Regions from separate parts of the Pannonibacter anstelovis genome, predicted to be linked through region 1. Evidence: predicted binding sites of a transcription regulator. Region 1 holds the regulator's gene; each other region holds the start of a gene.

Region 1 (5,168 bases):
GGTCGACCCGGTGCAGCTGCGCGCCAAGGTCGGCATGGTGTTCCAGAAGCCGAACCCGTTCCCCAAGTCGATCTACGAGAATGTGGCCTACGGCCCGCGCATTCACGGGCTGACGCGCAACAAGGCGGAGCTCGATGAAGTGGTTTCTGCCTCGCTGCAGAAGGCAGGTCTGTGGAACGAAGTGAAGGACCGTCTTGATGGTCCGGGTACGGGTCTTTCCGGTGGCCAGCAGCAGCGCCTCTGCATTGCCCGCGCCATCGCCGTCAGCCCGGAAGTGATCCTCATGGACGAGCCCTGCTCGGCCCTTGATCCGATCGCAACTGCCAAGGTCGAAGAGCTGATCGACGAGCTGCGTGCCAACTTCACCATCGTGATCGTGACGCACTCCATGCAGCAGGCTGCCCGTGTATCCCAGCGCACGGCTTTCTTCCATCTCGGCAATCTGGTCGAGGAAGGCGCGACGCAGGACATCTTCACCAACCCGCAGGACAAGCGCACGCAGGATTACATCACCGGCCGTTTTGGCTGATACTGGATCTTGCGCTCGAGAATTTGAGAGGAACACGACATGTCCGAGCATACCGTTAGCTCGTATGACGAGGAACTGCGCGCCCTGGCCGGCCGGGTCGCCGAAATGGGCGGTCTGGCGGAGAAGCTGGTGAATGATGCAGTCACCGCGCTGCTCACCCATGATCTGGCCAAGGCACAGGCCACGGTTCAGGCCGATGCCAAGCTGGACGAGATGCAGCAGGAGATCGAAGCGAAATTCATCCGCATCGTCGCTCTGCGCCAGCCGATGGGGCAGGATCTGCGCGAGATCATGGCCGCTGGCCGTATCGCCAACGATCTGGAGCGCGTTGGAGACCTTGCCAAGAACATCGCCAAGCGTGTCATTGCCATCGACGGTGTCTTCAATTCCAAGAAGGCGGCCTTCGGTGTTGAACACATGTCCGAACTGGCGCTGGGCCAGCTGAAGTCGGTGCTGGACGCCTACACGGGCCGTGATGCAGAAGCTGCCAAAGCCGTGCGCGAGCGCGACGATGAAGTGGATGCGATCTACACCTCGCTGTTCCGCGAACTGCTGACCTACATGATGGAAGATCCGCGCAAGATCACCCAGTGCGCGCACCTGCTGTTCTGTGCCAAGAACATCGAGCGCATTGGTGACCATGCCACCAACATCGCCGAAAATGTCTACTTCATGGTGACAGGGGACCAGCTGCTGGAAGCCCGCCGGAAGATTGACGAGATGGGTATTGCCGAAAACGAAGGCGCCTGATCTGCCTGCCTGCAAGTGACGTCCGGAGCATATTGCCATGCCCAAGGTTCTTATCGTTGAAGACGAAGAGCCACTTAGCCTTCTGCTGCGCTACAATCTGGAAGCGGAAGGCTACGACGTGGACTCCTGTGACCGGGGAGATGACGCCGAGATCCGGCTGCGGGAAACGCAGCCGGACCTTCTGCTGCTGGACTGGATGCTGCCGGGACTTTCCGGCATCGAGCTGTGCCGCCGTGTCCGCGCCCGGTCAGAAACCGAACGCCTGCCGATCATCATGCTGACGGCACGCGGTGAGGAGGCGGAGCGTATCCGCGGCCTTGCCACCGGCGCCGATGACTACGTGGTGAAACCCTTCTCGATCCCTGAGCTGATGGCCCGCGTGCGCGCCATCCTGCGCCGGGCCCGGCCGGAAGTGGTGTCCACCATGCTGAGGTCCGGTGACCTGGAGCTCGACAAGGAAACCCACCGCGTCCGCCGCAATGGCAAGGAAATCCACCTGGGGCCGACCGAGTTCCGCCTGCTGGAGTTCCTCATGACCTCTCCCGGCCGGGTCTTCTCCCGCGAGCAGCTGCTGGATGGCGTGTGGGGGCATGATGTCTATGTGGATGAGCGCACCGTCGACGTTCATGTCGGCCGCCTGCGCAAGGCCATCAACAAGGGCAAGGTGAAGGATCCGATCCGCACCGTTCGCGGTGCCGGCTATGCCTTCAACGACCAGTTCGCCGTGGCGAGCTGATCCGCTCTGCTGCAATTAGTCTGGAAAGGCCCGCCATCCATGCGGGCCTTTTGGCTTTTGGAAAAGCACGCCACTTTTGCGCCGGCGTTCTAAGCCGCTCAACAAATACCCCGGACTTCCAGGCAGCAAAAAAGCCTGCCGCAACGGGCAGGCTTGATTGGGTGAGGGAGCCGGTGGGGTGCTGGTTGGCCCCCTCGAAAATCAGCCGCGAAGGGCCTTCTTGTCCGGCGCGGCGCGGCGGCGGTCGTTGACCGGCTGGTAGGCAACACGGCAATGGTGCGTGCAGTAGGGCACGCCCGGCTCGGAATGGCGTCCGCAGAAATAGAAGTCCGGCGAGGACGGATCACCGATCGGCCACTTGCAGGTGCGCTCGGTGAGGGTGAGGATCGTCGCGCGCTCCGTGAAAGGTACCAGCTCGGCCAGCGGTGCGGCTTCAACTTCGATGGCCACATCTTCCTGCGGGGCCATTTTCAGCGCAGTGGCGCCGCGCAGCTGCGGCGTGGCAGCCGAAGGCGTGCGGATGGTAGAAGTTGCCTGCACCGTGGTCTGCTGCGGCACGGCAGTGGCCGTCACCGGCGCGGTTGCGCTGCGCGGGCGGCGCTGCTTGGCGACTGGTGCAGTAGTCTTCGCCCGGCCTGACAGGCCCAGGCGGTGCACCTTGCCGATGACAGCGTTGCGCGTGATACCGCCAAGCTCGGCAGCAATCTGGCTCGCGCTCAGACCGTCCGTCCAAAGCTTCTTCAAGAGATCTACGCGTTCGTCAGTCCAGCTCATCTGTCGCACCCCGTACGTTTGCGGCTGTAGAATTTTACGCATTAACCATGAATTAAGGCACGCGTGATCCGCGCCTTAGTGGCCATATCCAGTATGATTTGGTGAACTACAGCACGACATGTCGTATCCGACTGGTTGGACACTACAATGGGCGGCGAAGGCGAGGCAAGTTGGGGGCAAACATGAACCGGGGACGAAACGACTTTTCCCCAGATAACCGGGGTTGACTTTTACCATCTGCGGTAATGGCGGAAATGCGCCATTTGCATTGACACCCATAGGCAAGACCGTTGTATAAACGGTCCTTGTTCGGTGTGCCGCCTGTGAGGGCGGCACAGTTCGTTTTGAGAACCCGTTGATGGTAGACGCCCTGGCATGAACCCTATGCGGAAGGCGCGCTTAACTACCTGAAGGAGCAAGGGAAATGACTGCGTCGGCACTTTTCGGCACATACGCACGGGCGGACCTGGATTTCGTCCGCGGAGAAGGCGTCTGGCTGGAGACCGCTGACGGGCGACGCTTTCTCGACTGCGGGTCGGGAATCGCGGTGAATGCACTTGGTCATTCCCATCCCCATCTCGTCAATGCGCTGAAGGCGCAGGCCGAGAAGCTGTGGCACATTTCCAACCTCTACAAGGTTGCAGGGCAGGAAGAGCTTGGCCAGCGGCTGGTGGATGCGACCTTTGCGGACCGGGTGTTCTTTTCCAACTCCGGCGCTGAGGCAATGGAAGCCTGCATCAAGACGGCGCGGCGCTATCATTACGTCAATGGCCGCCCGGAGCGGATAGGCATCATCACCTTTGAAGGCGCTTTCCATGGCCGGACGATTGCCACCATCGCGGCGGGCGGTCAGGCTAAATATATGGAAGGCTTCGGCCCCAAGGCGCCGGGTTTTGACCAGGTCAAGACCGGCGATCTGGACGCGCTGAAGGCGGCCATCGGCCCCACCACCGCAGCGCTTTGCATCGAGCCTATTCAGGGTGAGGGCGGCGTGCGCGAGGTGGATGCAGAGTTCTTGCGCAAGCTGCGCGAGATCTGCGATGCCGAAGGCCTGCTGCTGATCTTCGACGAGATCCAGACCGGCGTTGGCCGTACGGGCAAGCTCTTTGCCCATGAATGGGCGGGGGTCACGCCGGACCTGATGGCTGTTGCCAAGGGTATCGGCGGTGGTTTCCCCATGGGTGCCTGCCTTGCTACGGAAGCCGCTGCCGCCGGCATGGTTCCCGGCACACATGGCACCACTTTCGGCGGCAACCCGCTGGCCATGGCTGTGGGCAATGCAGTGCTGGATGTCGTTCTGGAGCCCGGCTTCCTGGAAGAAGTGCAGCGCAAGGGCTTGCTGCTGAAACAGCGGCTGGCCGCCGTCATCGACGCTCATCCCAAGGTGTTTGAGGATGTCCGCGGGCGCGGCCTGATGCTTGGTATCAAATGTGCCTGTCCGAATACGGATGTGCTGGCGAAGGTGCGTGCCAATGGGCTGCTGGCGGTTCCTGCCGGCGACAACGTGCTGCGCATCCTGCCGCCGCTGACGATCACGGATGAGGAAATCGGCGAGGCTGTGGCCCGCATCGAGGCGGCCGCAGCGGCCGTGGAGGCCGGTCTGGCCAAGGAAGGGGATGGGGTGTGAACATGTCTGCGAATGGGCGTCATTTCCTCGATCTGACGCAGTTTGACGGTGAGGAACTGCGCGGAATTCTGGCCCTCGGGCGCAAGCTGAAGGCAGAGCGCAACGGTGTCCGCCGTGGTGAAGGCCCGCTGGCCGGCAAGGTGCTGGCGATGATCTTCGAGCAGCCCTCCACCCGCACCCGTATTTCCTTTGATGTGGGCATGCGTGAACTTGGCGGTGAAACGCTGATGCTGACCGGTGCGGAAATGCAGCTGGGCCGGGGCGAGACCATCGCCGACACCGCCCGGGTGCTGTCCCGCTTCGTTGATGCCATCATGATCCGCATCCTCAATCACGATGACCTGACCGAGCTGGCGGAAAATGCCACCGTTCCGGTCATCAATGGCCTGACCAAACGTTCGCATCCGTGCCAGATCATGGCCGATCTGATGACCTTTGAAGAGCATCGCGGCTCCATCAAGGGCAAGTCGGTGGCCTGGACCGGCGACAGCAACAATGTGCTGGCCTCCTGGGTGCATGCTGCTCCGCGCATGGACTTCGAGCTGCGCATCGCGACGCCGCCGGAACTGGCCCCGCCGCCCGCGCTCATTGAAGCTGCACGCGCGGAAGGCGCCTCGATCATCGTCACCGATGATCCCTTCGCCGCCGTGAAGGGCACCGATTGCGTCATCACCGACTGCTGGGTTTCCATGGGGGATGATGACGAGGCGACCCGTCACAACCTGCTGAGCCCTTATCAGGTCAACAAGCGG
Region 2 (5,168 bases), on a different contig from region 1:
GTCTCCGGAATAGTGGCTTTCCGAAGACCTACCAACGCCATGCGTGCCCGGCAACGAAAGGCTTGTCACCGTGGCAATTCACGTTGGCACCGGATCAGGCGGCCTGCGGCTGCGGCTCTGCAGGAAGCCCATAGGCGGCGATGGCGTTGTCGAGGAACTGGCGGGAACTGGCCTCCCAGCTGAAGCCAAGAGCCATCTGGCGGCAATAGCTGCGGGGTATGTCGAGCGCGGCAAGGGCAGCGGCCCTCAGGTCCTCATCCAGCACCCCGGCCCCGCTATCGCCGATCACATCCAGCGGCCCCATGACCGGATAGGCCGCCACAGGAACGCCGCAGGCCAGCGCCTCCAGCAGCACATTGCCGAACGTATCCGTCAGCGAAGGAAACACGAACACATCCGCCGAAGCATAGGTCCGTGCCAGATCCTCACCCGTTTTCGGCCCGGTAAAGAGCACGTCCGGGTAGGCCCTGCGCATGGATTCGAGCTGCGGGCCGCCGCCTACAACCACCTTGCTGCCGGGAAGATCCAGCTCGAGGAAGGCCTCGATGTTCTTCTCCACCGCCACCCGGCCCACATTCATGAAGATGGGGCGCGGGAGATCCGCTGGCAGGACGGAGCCCTCGTAGGGGCGGAAAAGATCGGCATCCACACCGCGCGACCAGCGCATCAGATGGGTAAAACCACGCGCGGCCAGATCCTTCTCCAGACTGCCGGTAGCCACCATGCAGCCCTGCCCGGCATTGTGGAAGCGCCGCAGCCACCTGTAGGTGACAGACACGGGCACCGGAAGGCGCGCCGCCAGATATTCCGGAAAGCGCGTGTGGTAACTCGTCGTGAAGACCTTGCCCTGCTTCAACGCCACGGAACGGGCCATGAGACCCAGAGGGCCTTCGGTGGCAATGTGCAGGTGATCACAGGCGAACCGGTCCATGATCGCCGCCACACGCGTCCGCGTTGTCAGGGACAGGCGGATCTCCGGATAGGTCGGGCATGGCAGGGTACGGAAAAGCTGCGGCGTCAGGAACTCAACGCGCAGACCCATGCGCAGCAACTGGTTGGCAGTCAGTTCCAGAGAACGGACTACACCATTGATCTGCGGATGCCAGGCGTCTGTGACGATGAGAATGGATGTCATGCCGCGACGGACCGCTCCCCCATCCCCTGCTCCGCCTGCTGTTCGGCTGGACGCTGCACCCATCTGATAACCTCGAACGTTCCGTCGTGATGCTCGGCAACCGCCGTGCAGCTTTCGACCCAGTCACCGGTGTTGATGTAGTGGATGCCGTCGATATCGTGGCTGGCGGCATGGTGGATGTGGCCGCAGATGACCCCGTGAACGCCCTTGCGGCGGGCTTCGTCGGACAAGGCATCCTCGAAGCGGCCAATGAAATTCACGGCGTTCTTCACCTTCAGCTTTGCCCAGGCAGAGAGCGACCAGTAAGTCAGACCCAGGCGGCGGCGCATGAGGTTGAAGCCGGTATTCAGAGCCAGCGCGGTCACATAGGCCTTGTCACCGAAGAAGGCGAGCCACTTGGCGTGACGGATGACCACATCAAACTGGTCGCCGTGGATGACCAGGTACTCGCGCCCGTCGGCTGCCGTATGCACGACACTGTCCGCTACTTCCACACCGCCGAAATGAGTGCCGAGGAAATCGCGCAGGAATTCGTCATGGTTGCCGGGAATGTAGAAGATGCGCGCGCCCTTGCGGGCCTTGCGCAGGATCTTCTGGATCACGTCGTTATGCGCCTGCGGCCAGTACCAGCTGCGCTTCAGCCGCCAACCGTCAACAATGTCGCCGACCAGATACACGGTCTCGGCATCATTGTACTTCAGGAAGTCGAGCAGAAGATCTGCCTGACATCCGCGCGTTCCAAGATGAACATCTGAAATGAACAAGGCCCGGTAATGCCGGCCTTCCTGCAGAGCTGTCATGTCTGGCGCTCCCGATTACCTTTGCCCCCCTTAGACGCGATTCAGGTATCAGGATTATGACAGCAAAGTTTTTCACAAGCATACTGCAGGATTTACGTCGAATTTTAGTATTCAGAAAAAGGTATTTACGCGCAAATACGACAGTTTGGTGAATGATCGGGACAGCCATTTGTGTCACAAAAGGAAACGGCCGGCACCGTGGGGCACCGGCCGCAAACCTTGCACCTGAGAAACAACTCAGAAGCGGTAGCGCATGGCCGCACTCACGATGTTGACCGATGAGTCGACATCGCCGGAGAGAACCACACCAGCGAAATCCTGATGTCCCGGGACGATGGCAAGCTTGGTGTCCCGGCCAATGATGTGGGTGTAGCCGAGGTCGAAGGCCAAATTGTCCAGAACCTTGTAGCTCGCACCCGCGCTCAGCCAGATCCGGTCATTGTCCGGCAGACGGGCGGAACGGATATTGTCGTTAATCGGAGACCATTCGTAGGCAGCACCAGCACGAACGGTGAGGTTCTGATTGATGTCGTATTCCGCGCCAAGAGCCGCAAACCAGCCGTCGTCGTAGTTGAATTTCAGCGTGGTCAGAGTTGCTCCATTGGCCTGAAGCGTGACCTTGGGCGACTTCAACCGGCTCCAGTTCGCCCACTCCACCGTTCCCAGGACACGGAAGCTGTCAGTGATCCGCTGCTTGGCCGACAATGTGACGGTTTCAGGCGTGATCAGCGAGGCATAAATCGGGGTCGACGCAACCGACGTGATTGTACCGTCAAGGTCATGTGCCACGCCAGAGCGGTAGCCCAGACCAAATTCGGTGCCTGCAAAGGGCTTGTAGATCACACCGGCGGTGACGCCGACGCCAATGTTGTCACCTTCAAGCGTCGTGACTGGCGGCGTAGTAGAAGCATTCGTGGCTGTCCTCAGCCGCACGCTGAAATACTGAACCTGCACGCCCGCACCGAAGGCGAGCTGATCATTCACCTTGTAGCCGACCATCGGGTTGGCGTTGATCGAGAACACCTTCGAGCCGGCGTTATAGGTCTGGCCGGCCCAGGGCATACCACCCTCAGGCTTCGTGGACAGACCGAAGGGCGCATTCACGGCAAGGCCGAAATACACCTGATCATTGACATTGTAAGCGGTATAGCTGGAGCCGATCCAGGCATCAGAGCCGATGTCGCCGCCGTTGCCATAGGCGCGCAACGTCGAGGTCGAATCGAGATTAATCTCTGCCTTGGGCGCAATCAGCGCATGGTGGGACTCGGTGGTGATGCCCAGGCCTGCGCCCGTGATGGCGGCCGGGTTCCAGAACATCGACGAAATCGACGGACCGGTCGTTGCATTACCGGCGAAGGACATACCCTGATAGTAGGCGCTCTGTTCACGCAGCGCGAAACCGCCCGCATAAGCCTGACCAGCAACAGAGATCATCCCGATGGCGGTGGTGCACAGAGCCAGCGTTCTGCTGATACGAATCATGTTGCTCAAACCCTCCCAAGCATTTCTCAAAGCCCTGCCAGCTTTGCTCCTCAGGAAAGACGATCTTTCAATTTCGTAGATCTTTCAATCCGGAAACACGCCGCGATGAAATGCCACTCACGCATGCTGCAGCGCACCAAATATACTGTCCGCCCCACATTCCCCTAGGGAATGTGGGGCATGACCGTCGAAAATATGTCATATTCCGGTCAGATTGACACAGGGCGGAAACAGCAGGAGAGGTATGCTTAAAAAATAGGCACCTATCACGCGATTTCACGCTGGCGAGTTTTCAAGACCTGCGTTGCAGGAAAGTCACATTCCCCTCCGCCCGGCCGGGCAGAAAATGGCTCAATCCACCCGATTCGAGCCACTTCCTGTGTACAACGGGTTCTTTTGCGCGCCGGATCCGGAATGCGGAAGGTGGCCCTCATACCAATGCTCGATGAGCTTCACTCATCGCGCATTGGTTAAGCCCGCGCGATGCTGGAGCATTTTCGAGGCGTGATGCGTCAGCGTGGAAAGCCTTGGTATCAGGCCTTGTCGCCGTCGCGCGCGGCAAGGAACCGCTGTACAGAGACCCGGCTCCACGGCGCAAGCCGCGCCTGCGCCTTGCTGTAGCTGGCGTGGATGCGCGCTGTGAGCTCGTCCTTGGCTGCAAGCTCCCCCAGCACCACCGCTGTTTCGCGGCGCAGCGCGTCCAGCACGTCTTCAGGGTAGAAGCGCAGCAGCACCCCCTCCTCCTTCTGCAGGCTCTCAAGGCTGCCTGCATTCATCCATTCGCTTTCGGCCAGTGACCTGCCATTCTCGGCCTTGCAGGCCTCCAGGACGATGGTCCTGAGATCTTCCGGCAGCCCTTCCAGCGCAGTCCTGTTGAACAGCGCCTCGCCGGTGCCGTTCGGCTCGTGAAAGCCCGGGGCATAGTAGAACTTGGCCACCTTCTGGAAGCCCATCGCCTGATCGCTCCACGGGCCCAGAAACTCGGTTGCGTCGATGAGGCCGGATTGCAGCGCCGGGAATATCTCCCCCGGCGGCAGGGCGACTGGTGTTGCACCCAATCGGCGCATGACCTCGCCGCCCAGACCCGGCATGCGGATTTTCAGCCCGGCGAGATCATCGAGCGTATTGATTTCCTTGCGGAACCAGCCGCCCATTTGTACGCCGGTGTTGCCCGCCATCACCGGCTTGATTCCGAACGGGGCGTAAAGCTCGTCCCACAGCGCCTGCCCGCCGCCCTGCTCGATCCAGGTGATGTGCTCAAGCGGCAGAAGACCGAAGGGAATGGCCGTAAACCAGACAGCAGCAGGCATCTTGCCCTGCCAGAAGAAGGAGGCCGTGTGCGCCACCTGTGCCGTACCGGCAGACACGGCATCGAACACGCCGAGCGGCGGCACCAGTTCGCCGGCAGCAAAGAGCCGCACCCGCATACGCCCGCCCGACATTCTCTCGATCCGGTCGCAGATCGTCTGGGCGGTCGTTCCCGGCCCCGGCAGGTTCTTCTGCCAGGAAGTCACCATCTTCCACTCGATCACGGCCTCGCCCGTATTGGCGAGCGCGGGCGCGGCCAGCAGAGAAGCGGCACTGGCCGCACCAAGCTTGAGGGCCTGACGGCGCGAGGCGGACGGCTTGATCTCAGTTGACATCGCTTGTCTCCCAGAGCGCGTGGAAATGATGCACGGGCCCATGGCCTTCACCGATCTTGAGGTTGTCAGCAGCCCGGATGGCATGGGTCACATAGAGCTTCGCTCCGG
Region 3 (5,168 bases), on a different contig from region 1:
GCGGTCGCTGACCACATGGGCGGGCTCGCTCATGGCTGTCCGGGCGGTCGCTGCATCAATGAAGCCGGCATCGCGCATGGCGGCAAGAACCACCTTGGATCGTTCAAACGCCAGCTCGGGATTGCGCGTGGGGGCATAGCGGCTGGGCGCTTTCAGCAGTCCTGCCAGAACGGCCGCCTCCTGCAGGGTAACAAGCCTTGCCGACTTGCCGAAATACCGCCGGGCGGCGGCGTCCACCCCGTAGGCGCCTGCGCCCAGATAGACGCGGTTGAGATACATCTCAAGGATCTCGTCCTTGGAGTATTTGGCCTCCAGCCAAAGTGACAGCACCACTTCCTGCACCTTGCGCTTCAAGGTGCGGTCAGGCTCGAGGAACAGGTTCTTGGCCAGCTGCTGGGTCAGCGTCGAGCCGCCCTGCACCAGATGGCCCGACGTCATGTTGACGGCAAGGGCGCGGACAAGGCCGATCGGGTCGAGCCCGAAGTGGGATTCGAACCGCCGGTCCTCAATGGCAATTACCGCCTGCGGCAAATATGCCGGAAGCTGCTCCAGACGTACGGCTTCCCCGCCCGTGTCGCCCCGGTTGGCCAGAAGCTCGCCGGTGGTGGCAACGATCTTCACATTGGGCGGCCGGGCAGGAACCTTCCATTCGGAGGTGGGAGGCAGATGGGCCGCGTAGTAGACGACCACACCGGTGGCAGCGATGCCGCCCCAGATGGCAAGCACGAAGCCCCAATAAAATGCCTTGCGGATCAGCCAGAACAACGGATTGGAAGAGCGGGTGCGGCTGCGGCGGGCTTTCTTTTTAGCCTTGCTCTTTCCGCCAGGCTTTACGGGGCGCTTGCGGCGGGGGGCAGGGGCGTCACCATCATCCGTACGCGGACGCCGGGGCCGCTTGACCGGACGCTCTGCTGCAACGTCACCGGTTCCCGGGCGCACATCGTAAAGATCGCCGCTGGCAGGGCCAAACGCCGGTTCGATCCGATTGCTGCCAGCCGGGCGGCGTGCCATGAGCCTCTCGTCATTCTGAGGGCCTGTGCGGGGAGCGCAAGGCAGTCTGCATCAAACTAGAGCGGCTGGTTTAAGGTGGCGTTAAACCTTGGGTGCGGATGGGTCGCCGGCACGCAGCCCCCGCAAAGAGAAACCGCCTCCTCAAAGAAGCAGCGGTTTCTAATGTTAAAGCGAGTTGTTAGACGGCTCAGCTCGAGTAGCGCGAGGCGTCCGCACCGTAGTGATTCACATAGCGCTCATTCAGCTGCGTCACCGGCATAACGATGAGGACATCCGTGGTGCCGAACTGATAGTCGACCACGGCACCATCGCCGATATAGGCACCGAGGCGCAGATACCCCTTCACCAGAGGCGGCAGCTCGCGCAAGGTCGCCTTTTCATTGAGCTCTTCGCGGGCAACGCGGTTCATCTCGACATAGCGTTCCGGCACGGCACGCACACGCCAGGTCTCCGGCGCACGGGCATGATGGTGCAGGAACGAAAGCTGGCTGGCGATCCGGTCCGGATCCGTGCCCTCGATGGAAGCGCAGCCGATCATCACGTCGATGCGGTGGCGGATCACATAGGCCCAGATGCCGTGCCAGAGCAGCTCGACCGTGCGCTTGTTGCGGTAGGGCTTGAGTACGCAGGAGCGGCCCAGTTCCAGGAAGCGCAGGCCCGGATTGGCATCCACCAGCGGCTGGATGTCATATTCGCTGGCCGTATAGAAGCCGCCATGGGCCTCGGCCACGTCCTGGCGCAGCAGACGGTAGGTGCCGACGATCTGTGGCTGCAGGCGGCCCAGCTTGTTGCGCTTCATCGCAGCGTGATCAACGACCAGAAGATGATCGCAGATGGCGTCAAAGGCGTCCATGTCACGGCGGGTGGCGAGGGTCTGCGCATCGGCAATGGCAGACATTTCCTCGTAGAAGACGTGATAGCGCAGGCGCTGCGCCTTCTTCACTTCACGCGCGGTGCGCGCGAGGCGCACCTCAAGAGAGCCCACACGGCCAAGAGACACATCACCGGCAGGACCAGCTTCACCATGCAAGGGCTTTGCAAAGCCGGGAAAGAAACGCGCGGAAATGCCCTGTTCGCCCATCATGGGCACGAACTTCTGCACAAGCTTGCGCGGAGAAAATAGACCTGGCCGCATCATCGAGATTCGGTCCCCTATCTGCCTCGGTTGTTTCCCACCGGGGGCCCTGCGGAACCGGTGCCGCAGGCCTCGTTTGTCCTGTCAGGTTGCTACGCCGGTACAGCGATTCTCATCCCTTTAACCGGCGAAATCCTGATCTTGCCGTAGACCATAGTTTTCCAACACTAGCATGACAACGGCCAGCGTTCACAATATTTCGTCATGGTAACAATCCGGGAGCGGCACTATGTCCGGGCGGGCAGATTTTCCAGTGCCTCTTCAACGGCTTCGCGGGAAAGCGGTTTTGTGAGGAAACCGGCAACTCCACTCGCCCTTGCCCGGTCGCGGGCGGCCGGCATCACGTCCGCCGTGACGATGAGCACCGGCACCTGCGGGCGCCCCCGGGCGGTCTCGATCTCGCGGATCTGGGCCATGGCATCCAGCCCGTCGAGCCCCGGCATGTGCAAGTCCATCAAGATGGCATCGAAATTCTGCTCGCTGGCTGCGCGCCAGGCTTCCAGACCATCGGGCACCACCGTCACCTCATGGCCAAGCTTGCGCAGCAGTGCTTCGCCCAGAAGACGGTTGATATCGTTGTCCTCGGCCAAGAGCAGCCGCAGTGGCCGGGCCGGGGCAAGCCGGTGCGGCGCGCCCGGAATACGTTCCGGCGGCAGATCCACGGCCGCCTCCCAGGCCAGCGTTTCACCGCCTTCGCCCATAAGGCTGGCAATGATGCGCCGGAATGTGCGCCCTCGCACGGGCCGCACCAGATAGGCGGAGAAACCTGCCTCGCGCAGGCGGTCCAGCCGGTCCCGCTCCTGCGGGGTAACCAGAACAATGGCTGGCGCACTGCAGCCGGCTGCACGGGCGGTCGCCAGCCAGCCTGCGCCATCGGCCACCGCGCCGTGTTCCAGCAGCACAAGGTCCGCATGGGGCAGCGCATCGGCAAGCGTATCATCGCCCGGCTGCACAAGCTGCACGCTGGCGCCATGAGCGGTGCACTGCAGCGCCAGTGCTTTGCCTTCAATCACCCCTTGCGAGACAATGACCACACGCCGGTTCGCAAGGCTTGCAAGCCCCTCCCCGGCCTGTCCTGCGGTATCCGGAGCTTCCGGCAGCGGCAGACAGATGCGGAAGATGGCACCCTTGCCCTCCTCCGCCAGCGCCTCGACCGTGCCGTCCATCAGGCCGGTAAGGCGGCGGACGATGGCAAGGCCAAGGCCCGTGCCGCCAAAACGCCGTGCCGGGCCGTGATCCACCTGCTCGAACTCTCCGAACAGCCGCTCGGCATCCGCGGACGAAAAGCCGATCCCGGTGTCCCTAACTTCCAGCGTCAGCAGGCTGCCGCTTTCCTGCGGAGCGATGGAGAGGCTGATGAGAACGCCGCCCTCTTCGGTGAACTTGATGCCGTTGCCGGCCAGATTGAACAGGATCTGCCGCAGCCGGTTGGCATCAGCGGTGACAATACGGGGAATTGCCGGGTCGGCTGTGAAGCCGATCTCAAGCCCCTTGGCATGGGCACGCGGTGCCAGCAGCTCCACCACATGCTCGGCCAGACCTTCCAGATCCACCGGTCCCGGCTGAATGGTCAGTTTGCCGGCTTCTGCACGGGAGAAATCCAGCAGCTCATCGATCAGCAGCAGCAGCGTTTCGCCCGAGGTTTCCAGTGCCCGCACATAGGCCCGCTGCTCGTGGGTGAGATGCGTGTCGGAGAGAAGCGCGGCCATGCCCAGAATGCCGTTGAGCGGCGTGCGCACCTCATGGCTGACGGTTGCCAGAAAGCGGGACTTGGCTTCGCTGGCGCTTTCCGCATTCTGCCGTGCGGCCAGAAGTTCCTCTTCCATCTTGCGCCGCGTGGTAACGTCACGCAGGACGGTCTGCAGCACCGGTGTTCCGCGCGGCCCCTCGCGCACGGTCACATCGATACGGGAAAACCAGCGTGGCCCTTCGCGAGTGTCCAGCAGAATGTCACCGAAGACGCCAGTCGCTTCGGCGCTGAGCAAATCCTGCGGCGTCTCGGCCAGCGGCAGCTCCAGTTTTTCGCCGGGCCGCGGGCTCTGCTCCGGCCAGAACAGGCTTCCAGCCACCGGATTGGCATAGATGACGTTTTCTTCCATGTCGCGGCGGATGACCACATCGCCCAGCGCATGGAGAATGCTGGCATGGCGCTCATCGGATTCGCGCAGCTCCCAGGCGGCGTCTTCCAGCTCCTCGATGCGCTGGTTCAGCCGGTGGGTTTCCACCGCCGCAGTGCCAAGTGCGGTCTGCAGGCGGTGGCGGTCATCATGAATGACACAGGCGATGGACAGCCCGCCTGCGGCAAAGCCGAGAACCAGCGCCAGAAGCCGCTCGTAAGGCCCGCCGCCGAGCAGCAAAAAGGCAGCGATGAGAGCCAGAATGCCGATACCGGCGGCCAATGTGAGCACCCGTTCGTGACCGAACCGGCGCCCGGCCCGGGTCAGTAAACCAGGCTCATCCGGCGCAGATCCGGGCTGACCGGCCTTTCCCTTCGGCGGACGCTTTGCATCTTTCGGGCTTTGCGGGCGCTTCTGCCCTTCCGGGCGCTCGGGGCCGTCCGGCTGCTGTGCCTTCAGGCCCGTTTCCGCTTCAGCCTTGCTGCCGTTTCCGTCTGCCGATTGCGGTCGCATGCCCTGTCCCCAGCGGCCTGCGCGGCAGGCCTGATCCTGATGAAGGCCCGACAAGGTTCTGCGGGCACAGCCGGAAACAAGCTTGCAGTCCAATCCCTTGAAAAAGCCTTTCGAATTTTAGGCTTTTCCGGTTTGTACAGGTCAGCCTCCCATGCCGGTGATCCCGGCTTCCCAGCCGAGGATGGCGCGCTTGCGGGTGAGGCCCCAGTGATAGCCGCAGAGCCCGCCGGTGCGTCCCAGCACCCGGTGGCAGGGCACCACAAAGGAAATCGGGTTGCGCCCCACGGCCGAGCCCACCGCCCGTGCCGCACTGGGTTTGCCGAGACTGCGGGCAATGTCGGAATAGGTGGTCGCCTTGCCCATGGGGATCTTCAGCAGCGTGCGCCAGACAC

The links. The regulator PhoB, encoded in region 1, activates phosphate uptake and scavenging genes when phosphate is short. The targets are predictions, from matches to a motif close to TGTCATNNANCTGTCAT.
Region 2: a site for PhoB is predicted at 1,981-1,997, ahead of V6L75_RS18365 (UDP-2,3-diacylglucosamine diphosphatase). Genes of this name have one in related genera too.
Region 3: a site for PhoB is predicted at 2,308-2,324, ahead of olsB (l-ornithine N(alpha)-acyltransferase). Genes of this name have one in related genera too.

Annotation. Positions count from the first base shown of each region.
Region 1 is NZ_JBAKBF010000002.1:293,941-299,108, forward strand. It holds gene pstB (phosphate ABC transporter ATP-binding protein PstB) at 1-529, shown strand, start outside; gene phoU (phosphate signaling complex protein PhoU) at 569-1,279, shown strand; gene phoB (phosphate regulon transcriptional regulator PhoB) at 1,317-2,015, shown strand; gene V6L75_RS04190 (GcrA family cell cycle regulator) at 2,217-2,789, opposite strand; gene V6L75_RS04195 (aspartate aminotransferase family protein) at 3,214-4,416, shown strand; gene argF (ornithine carbamoyltransferase) at 4,419-5,168, shown strand, end outside.
Region 2 is NZ_JBAKBF010000014.1:37,463-42,630, forward strand. It holds gene V6L75_RS18360 (glycosyltransferase family 4 protein) at 95-1,135, opposite strand; gene V6L75_RS18365 (UDP-2,3-diacylglucosamine diphosphatase) at 1,132-1,935, opposite strand; gene V6L75_RS18370 (OmpP1/FadL family transporter) at 2,173-3,417, opposite strand; gene V6L75_RS18375 (TRAP transporter substrate-binding protein) at 3,951-5,060, opposite strand; gene thiD (bifunctional hydroxymethylpyrimidine kinase/phosphomethylpyrimidine kinase) at 5,050-5,168, opposite strand, start outside.
Region 3 is NZ_JBAKBF010000003.1:255,032-260,199, forward strand. It holds gene V6L75_RS06480 (transglycosylase domain-containing protein) at 1-1,011, opposite strand, end outside; gene olsB (l-ornithine N(alpha)-acyltransferase) at 1,199-2,149, opposite strand; gene V6L75_RS06490 (ATP-binding protein) at 2,374-4,776, opposite strand; gene V6L75_RS06495 (bifunctional helix-turn-helix domain-containing protein/methylated-DNA--[protein]-cysteine S-methyltransferase) at 4,918-5,168, opposite strand, start outside.